Regions from separate parts of the Salipaludibacillus agaradhaerens genome, predicted to be linked through region 1. Evidence: a T-box and tRNA genes for the amino acid it is inferred to sense, from the RefSeq annotation. Region 1 holds a T-box; the other holds one or more tRNA genes.

Region 1 (8,910 bases):
TAAATACTTTTACCATAAAGCAAAACAAAATGATGATAAGGACGAAATAGAAGAAGAAGAGTTCAGATATCCAGGGCCGAAAGCGCAATCAAAGGAAGCAGCACTCGTTGGATTTGCTGATTGTGTAGAAGCAGCTGTTAGATCAATGCAGCACCCTACAACTGAAAAAATCGAAAATCTTGTTCGTAAAATATTATTGGATCGGTTAACAGATGGTCAATTTGATGACTGTGACCTTACATTAAAAGAGTTAAATAAAGCAGCGACTTCAATATGTGAAACGTTGCAGGGAACGTTCCACTCAAGGATCGAGTATCCAGAAGATGATTTGAGTAAAAAGGAGGATAATGTGTGAACCGATATACGATTGATCTATTTGACGAGACAGAGCAATTAACAGACGTAGAGAAAAACCTTGTCGCTGACGTACTCAATACGGCACTTAAAGAGGAGAATCTGAAAGAAGAATCTGAAGTGTCTGTCACGTTCGTTACTGATGAACATATACACCAATTAAACCGAGAGTATCGGGATAAAGATCAGCCAACAGACGTATTGTCTTTCGCATTAAATGAAGGTGATGAGGACATAAGTGAAAGTCCCGCTGCTAATTTGTTAGGGGATGTGATTATCTCTGTACCGCGCGCAAAAGTTCAAGCAGAAGAATATGGCCATGATATGGAGCGAGAACTGTGCTTTTTGGCAGTTCATGGCTTCCTTCACCTCATTGGCTATGATCACGAAACTGAAAAAGATGAAAAAGTGATGTTTACAAAACAAGAAGATATTTTGCAAAAACATGGGCTCAAGAAATAATATCCCTTTTGTTTCGTGGCGGCGGTTGAGGAAGAGTTTTTATTATGCAGCAAAAGGAATTGAACACACGTGGAAGTATGAACAAAACTTCCGCATACATGTGCTTGCGGCGATTGGGGTATTTATTTTAGCACAGTTGCTTAACGTCCCTTTAAGTGAACAAGTCATTCTAGCTGTTGTGATCGGGGCGGTTTTAGGAATGGAACTGATTAATACTGCAATTGAACATGTGGTAGACCTCGTCGTAAAGCGATATGATGAGCAGGCAAAAATCATAAAAGACGCTGCAGCAGGAGCTGTCTTTGTCTTTGCATTGACAGCGGCGATTGTGGGCGCTATGATTTTCATACCCCATATTCTTCAATTGCTGCTTTAACCCATTCGTGCAAAGTGAAGATGATATTAAATTCAGGGATTATTTTATACGAGGGTGATAAAATGAACAAAGATCAATTATTAGAGGAAGCAAAACGAGCTAGAGAAAAAGCCTATGTGCCATATTCTAATTTTCAAGTAGGTGCAGCCCTTCTGGCATCTGATGGTAATATTTTTCATGGGTGTAATATAGAGAATGCAGCATATAGCATGTGTAATTGTGCTGAAAGAACCGCTATATTTAAAGCCGTCTCTGATGGGGTACGTGAATTTACTGCTATGGCAGTGGTAGCCGATACGGATGGACCAGTCTCTCCCTGTGGTGCATGTCGACAAGTGATGTCGGAGCTTTTACAGCGTGAGACAAAAATATATTTAACGAATTTGCATGGAGATACTACTGAGTGGACAATGGAACAATTGTTACCAGGAGCATTTTCACCGGAGGATTTAAATGACTGAGAATGAAAAAAAATCAGGTTTTGTAGCACTAATTGGCCGACCTAATGTAGGCAAATCCACATTATTGAACCATGTTTTAGGGCAGAAAATTGCGATTATGAGTAATAAACCTCAAACGACAAGAAATCGTATTCAAGGCGTCTATACCGGAGATAAAGGTCAAATCGTTTTTATTGATACGCCGGGGATTCATAAGCCTAAACATCGGCTCGGTGATTTCATGACAAAGATTGCGCAAAATACGTTTAATGAAGTTGATGTGATCTTATTTCTTGTAGATGCTAAAGAAGGAAAAGGGCGTGGTGATGAATTTATTATTGAACGTTTAAAAAATGTCAATACCCCCGTTTTCCTTATTATTAATAAAATCGATGACGTCCACCCAGACGAGCTCTTGCCACTTATTAAAGAGTATTCACAGCTTTATCCATTTAAAGAGATCATTCCTGTTTCTGCGTTGGAAGGTAATAACGTTACCACACTTCTCGAACAGGTTTATGCTTATTTATACACAGGTCCTCAATTTTATCCGGAGGATCAGGTTACTGACCATCCAGAACGTTTTTTAATGGCAGAAATGATTCGTGAAAAGATTCTTCATTTAACTGAAGAAGAAGTGCCTCATTCGATTGCTGTTGAGATTGAACAAATTAAGCGTAGAGAAAATACGGAGACTGTTTATGTTGGGGCAGTTGTTGTGGTGGAAAGAAGTTCGCAGAAAGGGATCATTATCGGTAAGCAAGGGAAAATGCTTAAAGAAATAGGGAAACGAGCTAGAGAAGATATTCAACGTCTTCTGGGATCCAAAATTTTTCTTGAGCTTTGGGTAAAGGTTGAAAAGGATTGGCGAAATAAACCGAAGCATTTAAAAAATTTCGGCTATAACAATGAGGAGTATTAAAATAATACCGACTCGTTCATCTTTATCACAGATAACCGTCTGTAAAACTTCCAGCATAAAATAGAGAGGAGTGCTAGATCTATTTCAGACGGGGAGATGTTGGACTCAACGAGCAATCAGCGGGAGAAGAACGAGAAAACCCATTGATTGAAGGGGCGTTTTATACTGTTAATATTTCCTTGACATGAAAAGGACGCAGAAGGTCACTATAACAGATATAGAAGCACAATAAAGCTTGCTTTAAGAAAGGTGGAGTAGCCCGATGCGTCAGTTATCCTGGCACGTATTCTCCATGACAGGCGATGTGGAATCTTATTTGTTATTTAAAGAAATTGATCGAGATCAGCAAGATACCATTATGTATGAACAGGATGATGGGAATTCTGATGAGGAGACGATCCCCTAAATGACCTGAAGCTCACCTAAAATTGGCAGGTGGCGATATTGTTACACAAAACAGAAGGTATTGTTATTCGTACGACTGATTATGGTGAAACGAACAAAATTATCACATTATTGTCTCGTGAACACGGCAAAACAGCCGTAATGGCACGCGGAGCAAAACGACCAAAGAGTCGCTTTGCTTCATCAACTCAACTCTTTGTTTATGGTTCTTTCATATATCAAAAATCTCAAGGGATGGGGTCGCTTAGTCAATCTGATATTATTGATTCATTCAAAGAAGTACGAAATGATTTAATGCTCACTGCTTATGGTGCATACATAGTGGAAATGATTGATAAATTGACAGATGATAATGATAAGAACCCGTATTTATTTGAATTGCTGTATCAATTGTTACACCATTTAAATGAGGGAGATGATGGGGAAATTCTAATTCGCATTCTTGAGACAAAGATGTTGGCTTTTTCTGGTTCTCCCCCAACTTTACATGAATGTGCCCATTGTAGAAGAACAGATTTGCCTTTTGTTTTTTCACTGAAGTTTGGTGGGGCTCTCTGTACCGCTTGTTCCCACGAGGATAAGTATCATTTAAAGGCATCCCCTTCAGTCATGAAACTTTTAAGGCTATTTCAACAAATTAACCCTTCTAGAATTGGTAAAATTTCTGTGAAACCTGATAATAAACTGCAATTAAAAGAAATATTAGCATTGTATTATCAAGAATATATCGGAATTCATTTAAAATCAAAGCGATTTTTAGATCAGATAGAGAAGTTCTCACAACAAGATGTTGACAGCTAACTTTTTTTTAAGTAAGATTTGTAATGATAAGAGATCGTTTATAGTTACCGTGCAATGAAGGAAAATAGTACTTGTCCTCTCAATATATTAGCGAGCTCAGGATGGTGAAAGCTGAGTATAACGATGACAAGGAAGGCGTTCCAGAGTACGTATAGTTAAAGTGGTGCAGTTTAGCTGTGCAAGTAGGGTGGAACCGCGGGTTACTCTCGTCCCTGTATCCTTATGGATATAGAGACGGGAGTTTTTTATTGAATAACTTTTCTTAGAAAAAGCTTTAAATCAATCTCCCTGCGTTATGACACTCACAAAATCTTAGTAAAATTGGAGGCTTTACGCATGAACGTACAAAACATGATTCTCACGTTACAAGAATTTTGGGGAAAACAAAATTGCCTTCTCCTGCAGCCGTATGATGTGGAAAAAGGCGCTGGCACAATGAATCCTATGACATTTTTACGAAGTATTGGACCAGAACCGTGGAATGTAGCTTATGTTGAACCATCACGACGACCGACTGATGGAAGATATGGAGAAAATCCAAATCGACTATATCAACACCACCAATTTCAAGTAGTTATGAAGCCATCTCCTGACAATATTCAAGAATTATATTTAGAGAGTTTAAAAAAATTAGGGATTAAACCAGAAGAGCACGACATTCGTTTTGTAGAAGACAACTGGGAAGCGCCTACTCTTGCTGCATGGGGATTAGGCTGGGAAGTATGGCTCGACGGGATGGAAATTACCCAATTTACTTATTTTCAACAAGTAGGAGGGCTCGACGCTTCACCTGTATCTGTCGAAATTACATACGGCCTGGAACGATTAGCATCTTATATACAAGATAAAGAGAATGTTTACGATCTCGAATGGGTGAATGGTTTTACTTACGGGGATGTTTTCTTACAAAATGAGTATGAACAATCTAAGTATTCCTTTGAAGTGGCGGATGCAGACATGCTTTTTCAACTGTTTTCAACTTTTGAAAAAGAAGCGCAGCGTGCGCTAAATGAACAACTCGTTATTCCTTCTTATGACTATGTGTTAAAGTGTTCTCACGTTTTTAATTTGTTAGATGCCCAAGGTGCCATTTCTGTTACTGAAAGAACTGGTTATATCGGTCGTGTAAGAAATCTTGCCCGTAATTGCGCGAAAACCTATTATGACGCACGGGAAAAATTAGGTTTTCCGATGCTTAAAGAGAAGGGGGAAGCTGCTAATGAGTAGTAGGACATTATTATTAGAAATCGGCTTGGAAGAGATGCCTGCAAGATTTGTAACAGATGCTATGAAAGAACTGCAACACCGAACTGAAGCTTGGATGAAAGAGCATAGGTTAACTTATGATGAAACAAAAGCTTTCTCAACTCCGCGTCGCTTAGCTGTCATCGTACACGGACTCGAGGAAAAGCAAGATGATGTTGAAGTGGAAGCAAAAGGACCTTCTAAAAAGATTGCTCAAGATGAAGAAGGAAATTGGTCAAAGGCTGCTCAAGGATTCGCTCGTGGACAAGGAGTAAACACAGATGACCTTTACGTAAAGTCTATTAACGGGGAAGACTATGTTTTCGCTAAAAAATTCACAGCTGGTGAACCTGTTACGTCTCTTCTACCCGAATTGAAACACGTTATCCTTAGTATTCCTTTCCCAAAAAATATGAAGTGGGGAGTAAATGATCAGAAATTTGTTCGTCCAGTAAAATGGCTAGTTGCTCTATATGGGACAGAGGTGATCTCATTTAACATCACGAATGTATCCACCGATCGTTATTCCTTTGGTCACCGCTTTTTAGGAAACCAATTAATCCTTGAGGACGCAAATGACTATGTTTCTGCCTTGTTAAAAGAGCATGTAATTGTTGATCCACTCGAAAGGAAAACAGCGATTAGAAAACAACTTGAACAAATGGCAGAAAGTGAAGGATGGGTCGTTCCAGTAGACGAAAATTTACTCGAAGAAGTCACGAATCTTGTGGAATACCCAACAGCGCTATATGGTACATTTGATAAGCGGTTTTTACAGGTGCCTGAAGAAGTCCTCATTACATCAATGAGGGAACATCAACGTTATTTCCCAGTTAAAAATAAAGACGGAGACCTTCAGCCCATCTTTATTACGGTTCGAAATGGGGATCATCGTCACTTAGAAAATGTTCAAAAGGGTAATGAAAAAGTACTGAGGGCGCGATTGGCAGATGCTGAATTTTTCTATAACGAAGATTTGAATAAAAATTTTGAAGCTCTCTTTTCCCGTCTTGAATCAATCGTTTACCATGAGGAATTAGGTTCAATTGCTGATAAAGTGAGACGTTTCTCTGCTCTAGCTGTAAAAATTGCTAAAAAAGCTGGTGCTACTAAAGAAATAATTCACCTCACAGAAAGAGCAGCTCATTTAGCAAAAAATGATTTAGTCACACATATGGTAAATGAGTTTCCAGAGCTTGAAGGGCGTATGGGAGAGGAATATGCATTAAAATCAGGAGAAGATACCCGCGTAGCTCGTGCGATTAAGGAACATTACTTACCTAAGCAATCAGGAGATCTTCCACCATCTGACGCGATTGGTGCTTTTATCAGTGTTGCTGACAAAATCGATACACTTGTTACAAGTTTTGGAATCGGCGCTATTCCTACTGGCTCTCAAGATCCCCATGGACTTCGCCGCCAAACAGCAGCAATTTTACACATTTTCTTAAAAGAAGACTGGCACTTTGATTTATTTGAAGTGATGAACGAAGCTTTGTTAGAAGCTGATAATCATGGGTTAATCAGTCGACCACTTGAAGATGTTATGACAGACTTAAAAGAATTCGTTAAGTTGAGATATAAGCATTTACTTCAAGAGAAAAATGTACGCTATGATGTAGCTGAGGCTGTACTTGCTACAGCACCGGGAAGAGTAGATATAACGATTAAAAAAGGCCTGTTTTTAATGGAACTTCTCAATGATGCTTCCTTCAAGAAAGATGTTGAAGCATTTAACAGAGTCATAAATATTTCTAAAAAAACAGCTTCTGATGCAATGCCAGATTCATCGCTTTTCACAGAAGAGGAAGAAAAAAATCTTTTCGATGCTACATGTGATCATGAGAAAAATGTATTAAATTCACTAGATAAAGGTGAGGTAGCCGAAGCTTATACTTTGCTGAAACAACTCGTGCCAGTTATCCACCGCTATTTTGATAATATAATGGTCATGGCTGAAAGTGAGACTATTAAAGCTAATCGTCTTGCCCAAATGAAACAAACCTCTGAGATGATCACTTTTTTTGCTGATTTTCAGGCAATTGTTTTCCATGCCGAGAACTAAGCGTATTTTTCGAGCGTTTTTAATTAGGTTATAATAGAAATAAGTGAAAATAGTGAGTTTGCCTGAGTATAGAGGACGGTGAAGGCAATGGAGTTGAATGAAAGACAACAACGAATTTTACAAATAGTGAAAGAAGAAGGTCCGATCACGGGTGAACAGATTGCTGAGAAGCTGTCACTAACGCGTGCAACCTTGAGGCCTGACTTGGCCATTTTAACCATGTCGGGCTTTCTCGATGCACGTCCCCGTGTAGGTTATTACTATAGTGGGAAAAATGGTGGGCAACTTTTTAATGAGCAAATGCAAAAATTAACTGTTAAACAATTTCAATCTGTACCTGTCGTAGTTAACGAATCTGCTTCTGCCTATGATGCTATTTGTATTATGTTTTTAGAGGACGTGGGCACACTTTTTGTTGTAAATAAAAAAAGCCGATTAGCTGGCATTCTTTCAAGAAAAGATTTATTGCGTGCTAGTATGGGTAAACAAGACCTTGAGAGTGTACCTGTGAGTATCATTATGACAAGAATGCCGAATGTTACAATGTGTAAACCTGAAGATACTATTGTAGAAGTGGCTAATAAATTAATTAATAAACAAATAGATGGTGTCCCGGTAGTTCGTGAAATTGAGGAAGAAGGTGCCATTGTTCACGAGGTAATCGGACGTTTAACCAAAACAAATATTGCGAAGGCTTTTGTTTATATGGCAAGTGATGATCTTCATACGTAAGCTTTATTAATTGAGTGAAGGAGAATGCCAATGAGTTCATCTGATCAATCGATGGTATATGTGATTTCTGATTCTGTTGGAGAAACGGCTGAATTAGTTGTAAAGGCTGCATTAAGTCAATTTAGCCAAGGAAAAGCGGCTATTACGAGAATCCCTTACGTTGAAGACACCTCTACAGTAGATGACGTCATAACACAAGCTATTGAAAACAATGGTGTCATTGCATTTACCGTTGTAGTACCAGAAGTAAAAAATTATTTATTACAGCAGGCAGCTAGCCATAACGTACCTATTTACGATATTTTAACGCCTATGATTACATTGATGGAGAACCGGTTAAACACATCACCAAAAAATAAATCGGGTCTTATTCACACACTAGATGAAGATTACTTTAGAAAAGTCGAGGCGATTGAGTTTGCGGTTAAATATGATGATGGTCGAGATCCACGTGGGGTTTTAAGGGCTGATGTGGTTTTAATTGGGGTATCTCGCACATCCAAAACACCATTATCTCAATATTTGGCGCACAAACGTTTAAAAGTAGCTAATGTACCTCTTGTGCCTGAAGTAGAACCTCCCGAGGAACTCTTTAATGTGCCATCTGAGAAAATAATTGGATTAACGATCAGCCCCAAAAAATTAAACACGATTCGAACGGAAAGGCTAAAAGCTTTAGGTTTAAAAGAAGAAGCTAATTATGCCGCATTAGAGCGTATTGAAGAGGAGCTTTTGTACTCTGCTCGAATTATGAATAAGATTGGTTGTCGTATTATTGATGTCTCTACAAAAGCAGTGGAAGAGACTGCAAATTTGATTTATCAACTTGTTCATCATCATTCTTCATAAGCCAACTGGGACTTTGAAGTTCTTAGAAAAGAACTTCAAAGTTTTTTATATGTTGGATAGTCACCTTTCCAAAAAATTATTTTATGATAGGCTGCACTATCGTTAAAATTTCCTTCCATGTAAACATTCACTCGTTTATCTGCTAAATACACCAGATGCCAGTGCCTATGCGCGTCTATCGTTAAAGTTAATTTATGCATAAAACAGAAGAGAAGGTAGTAGCTTTTCTCATAAATGATGCTTCTTCAATTCATTTAAT
Region 2 (8,910 bases), 3.1 Mb from region 1:
ATCTGTTCGCCTACAGCCTCCATATTACCCCCTCCTGCCCACATATTCGACAAAGGGGGATATTCCTTCAACGCGAATGTTAAATCCCCTTCACAGAGCAGGAACCGCTTATTTACTGTCGTTCCTATATCAGCCCTGTGAAGAGGATTCATTGCATAGAAAAAAGCACCACAGTGGGTGCTTATTTAATAATCTAATTTATTAATTGTATCTTCTGTTTTAAAATATAATTTATTGTATAAATCCATATACATTTTATGAAGTTCGGATAAAAATTCACTATCTTTTTCATATACGATTATCTGTAGTTCTTCGAGCTCCTTTTCTTCTTCTTTATTAAGTATTATTGTTTCAACCTCTTCGCTATCGAATATATTTATTTCATGTTTTTCGACTAAATTAAATTTAAACTTATCTAATTTTCTATGTACTTCTAAAAACAACTCTGTATCCTTCTTTAAAATATCTTTCTTTAGGTTTAAAAACCATCTATAAGTTTCTGCATCGGCATGTAACAACTCTTCTTTTATTTCCCGTAAAAAAAGATCGGTAAAATATTTGTATTCCTCTGTACTGTTCAGCTCATATTCTTTATCTATCCTCATGAAATGCGGTTTCGTTCGATAGGGATCATCATCCAATTTAGAAAACCCATTATCAAATATATTAGTAAATAAATCCATAGCCTTTTCTAAACGCTTTATTTTCTGTGGCAATTCATCTTTATGTCTTATTTTTTCATTTGCATCAATGGTCATGAGTACACCGATTAAAGTTAGCGCGCCACCAAGAATAGCTCCTGAAAAACCTATAAAACTTACAAAAATCGTATCATTTAAGTTAGGTAATAAGAAATAAATTTTTATACAGATTAAAATAATAAGTAGAATTAAAAAAATAATCATTAATGTCCAAAATATTTCTTTTTTGTTTTTCAACATAATTCCCCCTCCTTCCTACCAATTCGACAAGAAGAGGGAAATTCCTGTTATAATAGACCTAGATTTTATATAAGGAGTGTCACAATGCTTAAAGAGTTACTTAACGCTATTTTGCGTCCTATTGTTAATGTTCTACTAAGTTTAGGCGCATTAGTAGCTGCATATTACTTAATTCTATCTTTTTTCCCTTTATAAGTTGAAAGAACGGGGGTGTTTGACCTCCCCGTCCTTCCTTCCATTCTACACGCAAGCTTTTTCTTTTGTCATTTTTTCCGACATATCCGACATTCTCGCCTTGATGTTGTCTCTTAATCTGCTTATATGTTTATCTGATAATCCCATATGCTTGCCTCCTATCCAAGTCATGCTTTTACCTTCCAAAAGCCAATGCAAAACCTCACCTTCCCTTTGATTTTTAACGAGATGCATCCTGGATTGAATCACTTTTATTTTTTTCTCGTACTTGTGAACAATCCGCCACCGCTTCTCACGCCTCCTGACCTCTTGATAAACAGGGTGGCTTTGATTGTCCAGACTCATCGCCATATTGAGCCGTCAAACCTTCACCAGCATCTTCCATGGACTCTCTGATTATCTTGATGCTATTGATCATCCAGTGGTAGTCTTTTAGAGTTTCCTCTATCTCTTTTCTGTTCATGTAAACGATCCCTCCTCGTAAAATAAAAAGAGAACGCCAGAAAAACGGCGTTAACCGTCATTCTTAGCGTCCTCCAGTGAGCTGGTAAAACTATATTCATTTTGATAATTTATAATTAATTCCTAAAAAAGTTCTAAACTTTCTCAGTTTACTTTTTAAACCATAAAAAGGGTACAACCGATCAATTGTATTTAATAAAAAAGTATTTGACATTGAAATATGCATTCGAGGATCCGTTGGTTGTTCTAAAATAGAAAATTGTTCTTTTTCAAATCTCCATCTATTTAAAACATCTTTTGCATGTACTTCTTTCGAAAGTGATCGATATATCAGGTCATATTCTGCAGACATATCAATACCTTTTTTATTGCAAAGTTGTTCGAAGTTAGCAGTCTTACCATCCAGGTTATACCAAACTTGCTTTTCGTTTCGGTGTTTGAAAACATCCGAAAAGTCTTCTTTTACTTTTATGATTTCAGTATCAATGTCTTCTGCGTCTTCAATATTAGCTTTCCTCTTTAAATCTTCTATCGTCGGATCCCCTAACAATTCCCTTATTGCTTCTCCTTGTTTCCCTTGAGAGATTGTCTTATGAAACATTTGGAGATTATTAATTTTCTTTGCTGCAAAATAAGAACGTCCATACAACATATAGTCATTTTTTAATAAAAGTTTAAGATAAACATAGCTTTCAAATATACTCCTTAAAATTGTATCTAGGGAAGCACTTTTACTTTCCTCTACAAGAAGCCTTAGTGATTCTACTTTCTCAGTTAAATCTTCGAAAAACGCTAAGATTACAACATCTTCCACTTCTAATATTTTATTTTTAGGATTAAAGTAATTGTTTATGATTAATTGAATTGCACCATTAGACTCTTTTAGAGTCTTTTTTAACATCTTCAAAAATCTTCCCCCTCATCAAACTTAGTTGCCCCAATAAGGTATCGGTATCCACTTTAACAGGGTATGCTCCCCTGTATTTTTCAACTGTATAGATTTTTTACACTAAATTTCTTGTCCTCAAATTTATTTTCTCTGTGTCTAGCGACATCTTTATAAATAATAGTATACACTACCCATAAAATAACAAACATAATAAATAGAGTGAAAATCATTGTGAAAGTCTCAGATTCTCCTAATGGTTCTTTTTCCACTACACTTGAACTTATTGTAAATATTAACATAGAACTCATAAAAACCATTCCATATTTAGTGAAATCATATATATAAATAAAATATGAAATACATAATTTCTTTAGAAAACCAAAGTTCTTGCTATTTTTGTGCCATACATATCCATCAGATATGGTCCTTATTAATTGAAAGTATTCTTTTTCAATAACTTCAAAAAAATTTTCAAATTCTATCCAAAAAGATTCATTAAATTCTTCATTTGTCTCCACTAATTGTTTAAATTTAAATACTTTCTCTAATATATAAATCTCTGATCTCATATACGTTCGCTCGCCATTCGAGAATTGGAACGACTATGGATATTTATGGACATAATATCGTCAATGTGGATAGAGCAGCAGCAGACCATTTCAATGAATTCTTTACAAAAAAGGGGCGGAAAATTAAATTAAACCCCAATCCGACCCCATTTTATGATAATTACCGATTTAACATATATTAACCAAAAATAAAAACCCTTATATACCAAGGGTTTACGATGTTTTAAATGGCGTCCCAGGAGAGATTCGAACTCCCGACCGACGGCTTAGAAGGCCGTTGCTCTATCCAGCTGAGCTACTGGGACAATGTTACTGCTAAGATTTAATTGGAGCGGGTGAAGGGAATCGAACCCTCGTCATCAGCTTGGAAGGCTGAGGTTTTACCACTAAACTACACCCGCATATGATTATGTAAAGACTTTAGGTTGCTTCTCACGACCTACATGTCTCTTCCTCTTCTAGCTTTGCTCTGGCGTTTATCCGTCGAGACAACTCAATGTCTTTTCATAGATGCTTTGTTCGTGGCTGAGGTTTTACCACTAAACGTCACCCGCCTATGATTATGTATAGACTTTAAATTACTTCCCGACCTAACATATCTCTTCCTCTTCTAGCTTTGCTCTGGAGTTTATCCGTCAAGACAACTCCCGCTTTTTCATGTATAAATGTCTCCAGCATGTTTACTAAGACACCACAATGTCTAAATATGTTATAACGGAGACTGTATAGAAAAAATATGTTTAACAGCGACAATATTTAATATATACAATCTCCGCCTTAATGTCAACCGTTTTTAGAAAAACTTTTGCTTAGGTCGTTTAATTTTTGTCCATCAATTGAGTAGAAGTTCACATTTACAGTTGTGTCAGAAGTATCGACTATAACGTAACTACCCACACTGTATTGTCTTGGTAGTCTCATGCTTCCAGGGTTAATAATAATCTTACCTTTTTCTTCAGTCGCAACAGGGATATGAGTATGCCCGTAGCAAAGAATATCTGCTGAAGCTTCCTCACCTTTATAAATGAGATTCATCTCGGTCATTTTCACATTTAGCAAGTGACCGTGACCGACGAAAAAAGTCGTATCCCTCACCGTTTCAACTAATTCTTCTGGAAAGTCTGAACCGTGGTCACAATTGCCTCTCACAGTATAGACGTTTTGAAGAGCTGGTGAGGCCGCACTCAGCTCTGAATCACCGCAATGAAAAATAGCATCCACTTCCGCACGGTGTCTATCCACTACTTCTTTTAATTCATTTTCCCAACCATGACTGTCACTCATAATTAAAGCTCTCATCAGTTATCACCTCTTCACGATTATTCCTGTAGCGTCCACTTATCCCACATCTCATTTAATGTCATAAGAGCATTTGCCCGGTGACTTAATGTGTTTTTCTCTTGCTTTGTGAGTTGTGCCATCGTTTTCCCTAGTTCTGACAAGTAGAATAGAGGGTCGTACCCAAATCCATGATTGCCTGTCGGTGCATGTGAGATAGTTCCTTTACAAATACCTCGTACTGTTTTCACATCACCAGATGGGAAATAAATAGCTAATGCACATACAAATTGAGCCGTACGTGCTTCATCATTCGTATTAGCCAGTTCTTTTAACAGCTTCTCATTGTTTGCTTGATCGTCTTTATTAGGACCGGCATAGCGAGCTGAGTAAATACCTGGCGCTCCGTTCAAGACATCTACCGCCAAACCAGAATCATCGGCTAAAACTGGCTTATGAATAAGTTCACCGATTGTTTTTGCCTTTTTAATCGCATTTTCTTCAAACGTTTTGCCATCTTCCACAACATCAATATCTTCGTCTAAGTCTAACAGCGATTTAACCGTTAACCCTTTGGCAGCAAAGAAAGCTTCAAATTCAGCTACTTTTCCTTTATTTTTCGTAGCAATAAAAATCTCTTTATACATCTGGTTCCCGCTCCTGCCCATTATTATCCTCTGATTTATCGTCCATGTTCATTTTATCTGCAAATTCCCCGAGTGCTTGTCTCTGAATCGTAAAAAGCTCGTTTATTCCTTTTTCCGCTAAATCAAGCATGTCATTTAACTGGCTACGAGAAAAAGTGGCTTCTTCCCCAGTGCCTTGTACTTCTACTAATTGACCGTCACCAGTCATAATCACATTCATATCCACATCGGCTTGGGAATCTTCCACGTAATCTAAATCAAGAACTACGTCGTTTTCTGACGTCACACCGATAGAGATGGCTGCCAAATAATTTTTTAACGGGTTTTCTTTTAGTTTAGATGTTTTTATAAGTTGCTCAAAAGCAAGTCCTACTGCTACGAAAGCGCCTGTAATAGAGGCTGTTCGGGTTCCACCATCAGCCTGTATAACATCGCAATCGACCCAAACTGTCCGTTCACCTAAACGATCTAAATCAACGACAGACCGGAGAGCTCTCCCAATAAGTCTTTGGATCTCCATCGTACGTCCTGTGATCTTCCCTTTCGAAGATTCCCTTATGTTCCGTTGCTCTGTTGCCCGTGGTAACATCGCATATTCAGCGGTGATCCAGCCTTTTCCTTGCCCCCTCATAAAGGGGGGAACACGTTCTTCAACACTGGCTGAACAAATAACCTTTGTATCTCCAAACGTGATGAGTACCGATCCTTCCGGATGTTTTATGTAATGCGGAACAATCTCTACCTTTCTCAATTCATTAGCTGAACGTCCATCATGACGCATATTGTCACTCCCCTTACATGGTTACTACTTACTAGTATGTAGATTAATACTTAACAAAATTAGCACTTTGCTAACAGCGAAAAAAGAAGAAGCAGCTGCTTTACAGCTACCTCTTTAATGATAAGCCTTTCGTCCTTGAATTTCAATTATCGACCGTTTGTTTAAAATTGTCCAATATTAACATGGTCGGGCCTCACCACAGCTTCTGACAAAGCTTCCCCGTTACTCACCATTATCTCTTCTTCTGATTCAACCATAAATGACACACTATTCACTTCTTCTTGTTCAGTTAATGACAACACAATCATGTTCAAAACATTTTCAGACAAAGCTGTCCCATCATGCTGGCTTAGTAACGCCTCATTAAAATTAAGCACAACTGTGCCATCATGATATTCCGGTTCTTCAATAAGTTCAACTTCTTGCCTGAAATCAGTTAAGAGCTCAGACATGTAATGGGGACCTTCCAATAATTCATTGATAACTGCCTGATATTTGTCTTCCTCTTGACTAATACGACGCGTCACTGGGACATAGTATGTTTGGTCTTCTGTCTGGTTCAAAAAGTAAACGACCACTGGTTCTGTAGAGACGAGGTCTGTTTGGTCTGTCATTTCTAAGTTAATCCCATGAGCCCTTGTATAGCCATCACCAATGGGTGTGTCATTGTGCGGCATAGCAGTTAAATCTTCACCATTGATTTGAATGCTCACTTTATCAACATCATCCAGCTGTGTCAATGTCCATGTTAAAGACTGTAGAACTTGCATCTCTTGAGCAGGATGATACTCTCCGAAATAATCATTAAAGTTAATCGTTGCCACACCCTGTTCATTCAGATCAGCACTTAAAACTTCTGTACCAGCTGGCAAAGATGCTTGAAAACCATTTGGCAGATTTTCTGTAACCGGCCCCTCTTGCACTAAATGTTCAGCCAATGCCGTCAATTCATCTTCTTCACTTATAACTTCTACTGACTGCGGTGCTACCATGCCATTACTATCTAGTAGGTATAATTCACGGATCTCTCCTTGAACCGTTACTTCTCCCCCTTTTTCTTCAGGAGAAGCCGCCTCTTCCGTCTCGTTTTCTTCCATGCTCTCATCTGTTATGGAACTGACCTCACCTTCATCAGTGATATCGTCTTCAATAACCTCAACTTCTAATTCGTTTTCATCCTCGATATAATCAATTTGTGGCGGATCTAACTCCTCTAATACATCATTTGTCGCTTGTGATCCACATGCCGTTAAAAGCAAAACAGCTGCTCCTGCAATCATAGCTGAAGACCTTCTTATTCCCGAGCCGCGCAACATCGCATTCCCTCCTTGACAGTTTGTACTATCATGTATACGAGCTTTTTCATCCTTTTAGACCAATAGAATATATAAAAGCACAACGCATTAAAATGCGCTGTGCTTTAGTCGCTTAAGAACGAAATCCAGCTGTTTTTTTCTGATAAAAGCGAATCGGTAATCTTAAATCCGTTTCCCTAATATCTAACGAGTGAGGTTTTAACCACTCTTCAGCTACTTTCTTAAAATTAGCTTTTAGTCCTGTCGTATAAAAAATATGGTGTGGTGTGATATCTCCAGTATAAAGAAGTTCTTTATGGTATAGGAGTGAACTCACTTCCAATGCGGTTTCATCACCAGAACAGATGACCTTCACATTAGAGCCGACTACCTCTTCTATTAAAGGAGCCAGTAAGGGATAGTGTGTACATCCTAAGATTAAACTATCGATATCGTATTGTAGAATTGGTGCTAATGCTTTCGTTATTATTTCTCTCGCCATATGGCCAGTAAACTCTCCAGTTTCAACTAGGGGAACAAGCGTAGGACAAGCTAAACTGACAACTTTTACTTTATCATTGATTGTTGTCAATTCACGATGATAGGCGCCACTCGAAATGGTTCCTTCTGTCCCTATCACGCCAACATGATGGTTGGTTGTTACTTTTAATGCTGCAGTAGCACCAGGATGAATAACACCCAACACGGGAATAGAGAGCCTCTCCTTCGCTTCCTCTAATATGACAGCTGTCGCTGTATTACATGCTATAACTAGAAGTTTAATATCATGAGAGGTGAGATAATCAATCATCTCCCACGTATATGCTCGCACTTCCTCTTCTGTTCTCGGTCCATATGGACAGCGTGCTGTATCTCCGATGTAGATTATTTCCTCTTTCGGCAATTGTCTTATTATTTCAGAGACAACAGTTAGTCCTCCGACCCCTGAATCAATTACACCAATTGGTTTTTTCACGCTTCAACGTCCCTTTATCTATATATTAAAATGACTTCCATGTTTTCGCATCTCTTTTCATTTCATCATAAAGAAAGCTTAAACTTTTTTCCAAAAAGTCTACATCTTCTTTTGAAAAGTCTCCTAAAACATCTTGTAAGTAAATTTGTCGTTGCTTAATCACTTCACGAATAATAGTGGCACCTTTAGAAAGAAGGTGAATACGGACAACACGACGATCATTCGTATCCTTTACCCGCTCTACGAGGTCATTCTTTTCCATACGATCCACTAAATCTGTCGTTGTGCTACAAGCCAAATACATTTTTGATGATAATTCTCCTATAGTCATATCACCATATTCATGTAGCCACTGCAGTGCCACAAATTGTGGAGGTGTAATCGGGAACTCATTCAGAATTTCGCGTCCTTTTTGTTTAACAATGTCCGCAATTAATCTGAGAGACTTTTCAATTTCCTCAACTTGAAGCTGTTCCCTTGTCTTATCCTTTTGCTGTTCAGGCATATTATACCTCCTTTCGGAATACGAAACATTAACATGGACACTTATATTTTCTCTGTTTTTATAATGGATTTCAAGTATAAGCGGTTGCCTATGTTTAAAAACGCTGGCATACAGCAAAAGCTCTGCTGTAAACCAGCGCAATGAGTGATGATGCTTTCGTGTTATTGAACGATCATATCGTGTTAACTAGACGTGACGAGATCCTCTCATTTTCTAGCTAAGCCACTCAATTACAAGAAAGTCTTTTCTACTAATTGCTTAACCTCTTCAGCCGTATTTAGGGTAAGAGCTTGTTCAGCAATAGACTGTGCTTCAGCCTTCGTCATTTGACTGATCTGGCTTCTTGCTGGAAGCACTGACGTAGCACTCATG

The links. The T-box of region 1 lies ahead of glyQ (glycine--tRNA ligase subunit alpha). A T-box ahead of a tRNA ligase gene usually reads a tRNA of that ligase, here a tRNA-Gly.
Region 2: it has a tRNA-Gly gene. The T-box ahead of glyQ (glycine--tRNA ligase subunit alpha) is inferred to sense a tRNA for this amino acid. The anticodon was not compared.

Annotation. Positions count from the first base shown of each region.
Region 1 is NZ_KV917378.1:1,005,597-1,014,506, reverse strand. Features, by position in the region: gene BK581_RS04860 (HD family phosphohydrolase) at 1-355, shown strand, start outside; gene ybeY (rRNA maturation RNase YbeY) at 352-816, shown strand; gene BK581_RS04850 (diacylglycerol kinase) at 800-1,192, shown strand; gene BK581_RS04845 (cytidine deaminase) at 1,255-1,653, shown strand; gene era (GTPase Era) at 1,646-2,554, shown strand; gene BK581_RS04835 (YqzL family protein) at 2,817-2,960, shown strand; gene recO (DNA repair protein RecO) at 2,999-3,760, shown strand; T-box leader at 3,806-3,977, shown strand; gene glyQ (glycine--tRNA ligase subunit alpha) at 4,097-4,987, shown strand; gene glyS (glycine--tRNA ligase subunit beta) at 4,980-7,070, shown strand; gene BK581_RS04815 (helix-turn-helix transcriptional regulator) at 7,158-7,802, shown strand; gene BK581_RS04810 (pyruvate, water dikinase regulatory protein) at 7,833-8,651, shown strand.
Region 2 is NZ_KV917378.1:4,090,404-4,099,313, reverse strand. Features, by position in the region: gene BK581_RS18785 (hypothetical protein) at 1-23, opposite strand, end outside; gene BK581_RS18780 (hypothetical protein) at 186-941, opposite strand; gene BK581_RS20385 (hypothetical protein) at 1,429-1,599, opposite strand; gene BK581_RS18770 (DUF5677 domain-containing protein) at 1,696-2,499, opposite strand; gene BK581_RS18765 (hypothetical protein) at 2,586-3,056, opposite strand; tRNA gene BK581_RS18760 (tRNA-Arg) at 3,285-3,361, opposite strand; tRNA gene BK581_RS18755 (tRNA-Gly) at 3,384-3,457, opposite strand; gene BK581_RS18750 (metallophosphoesterase family protein) at 3,840-4,355, opposite strand; gene BK581_RS18745 (XTP/dITP diphosphatase) at 4,376-4,981, opposite strand; gene rph (ribonuclease PH) at 4,974-5,762, opposite strand; gene BK581_RS18735 (GerMN domain-containing protein) at 5,924-7,078, opposite strand; gene racE (glutamate racemase) at 7,191-8,033, opposite strand; gene BK581_RS18725 (MarR family winged helix-turn-helix transcriptional regulator) at 8,059-8,538, opposite strand; gene ptsP (phosphoenolpyruvate--protein phosphotransferase) at 8,769-8,910, opposite strand, start outside.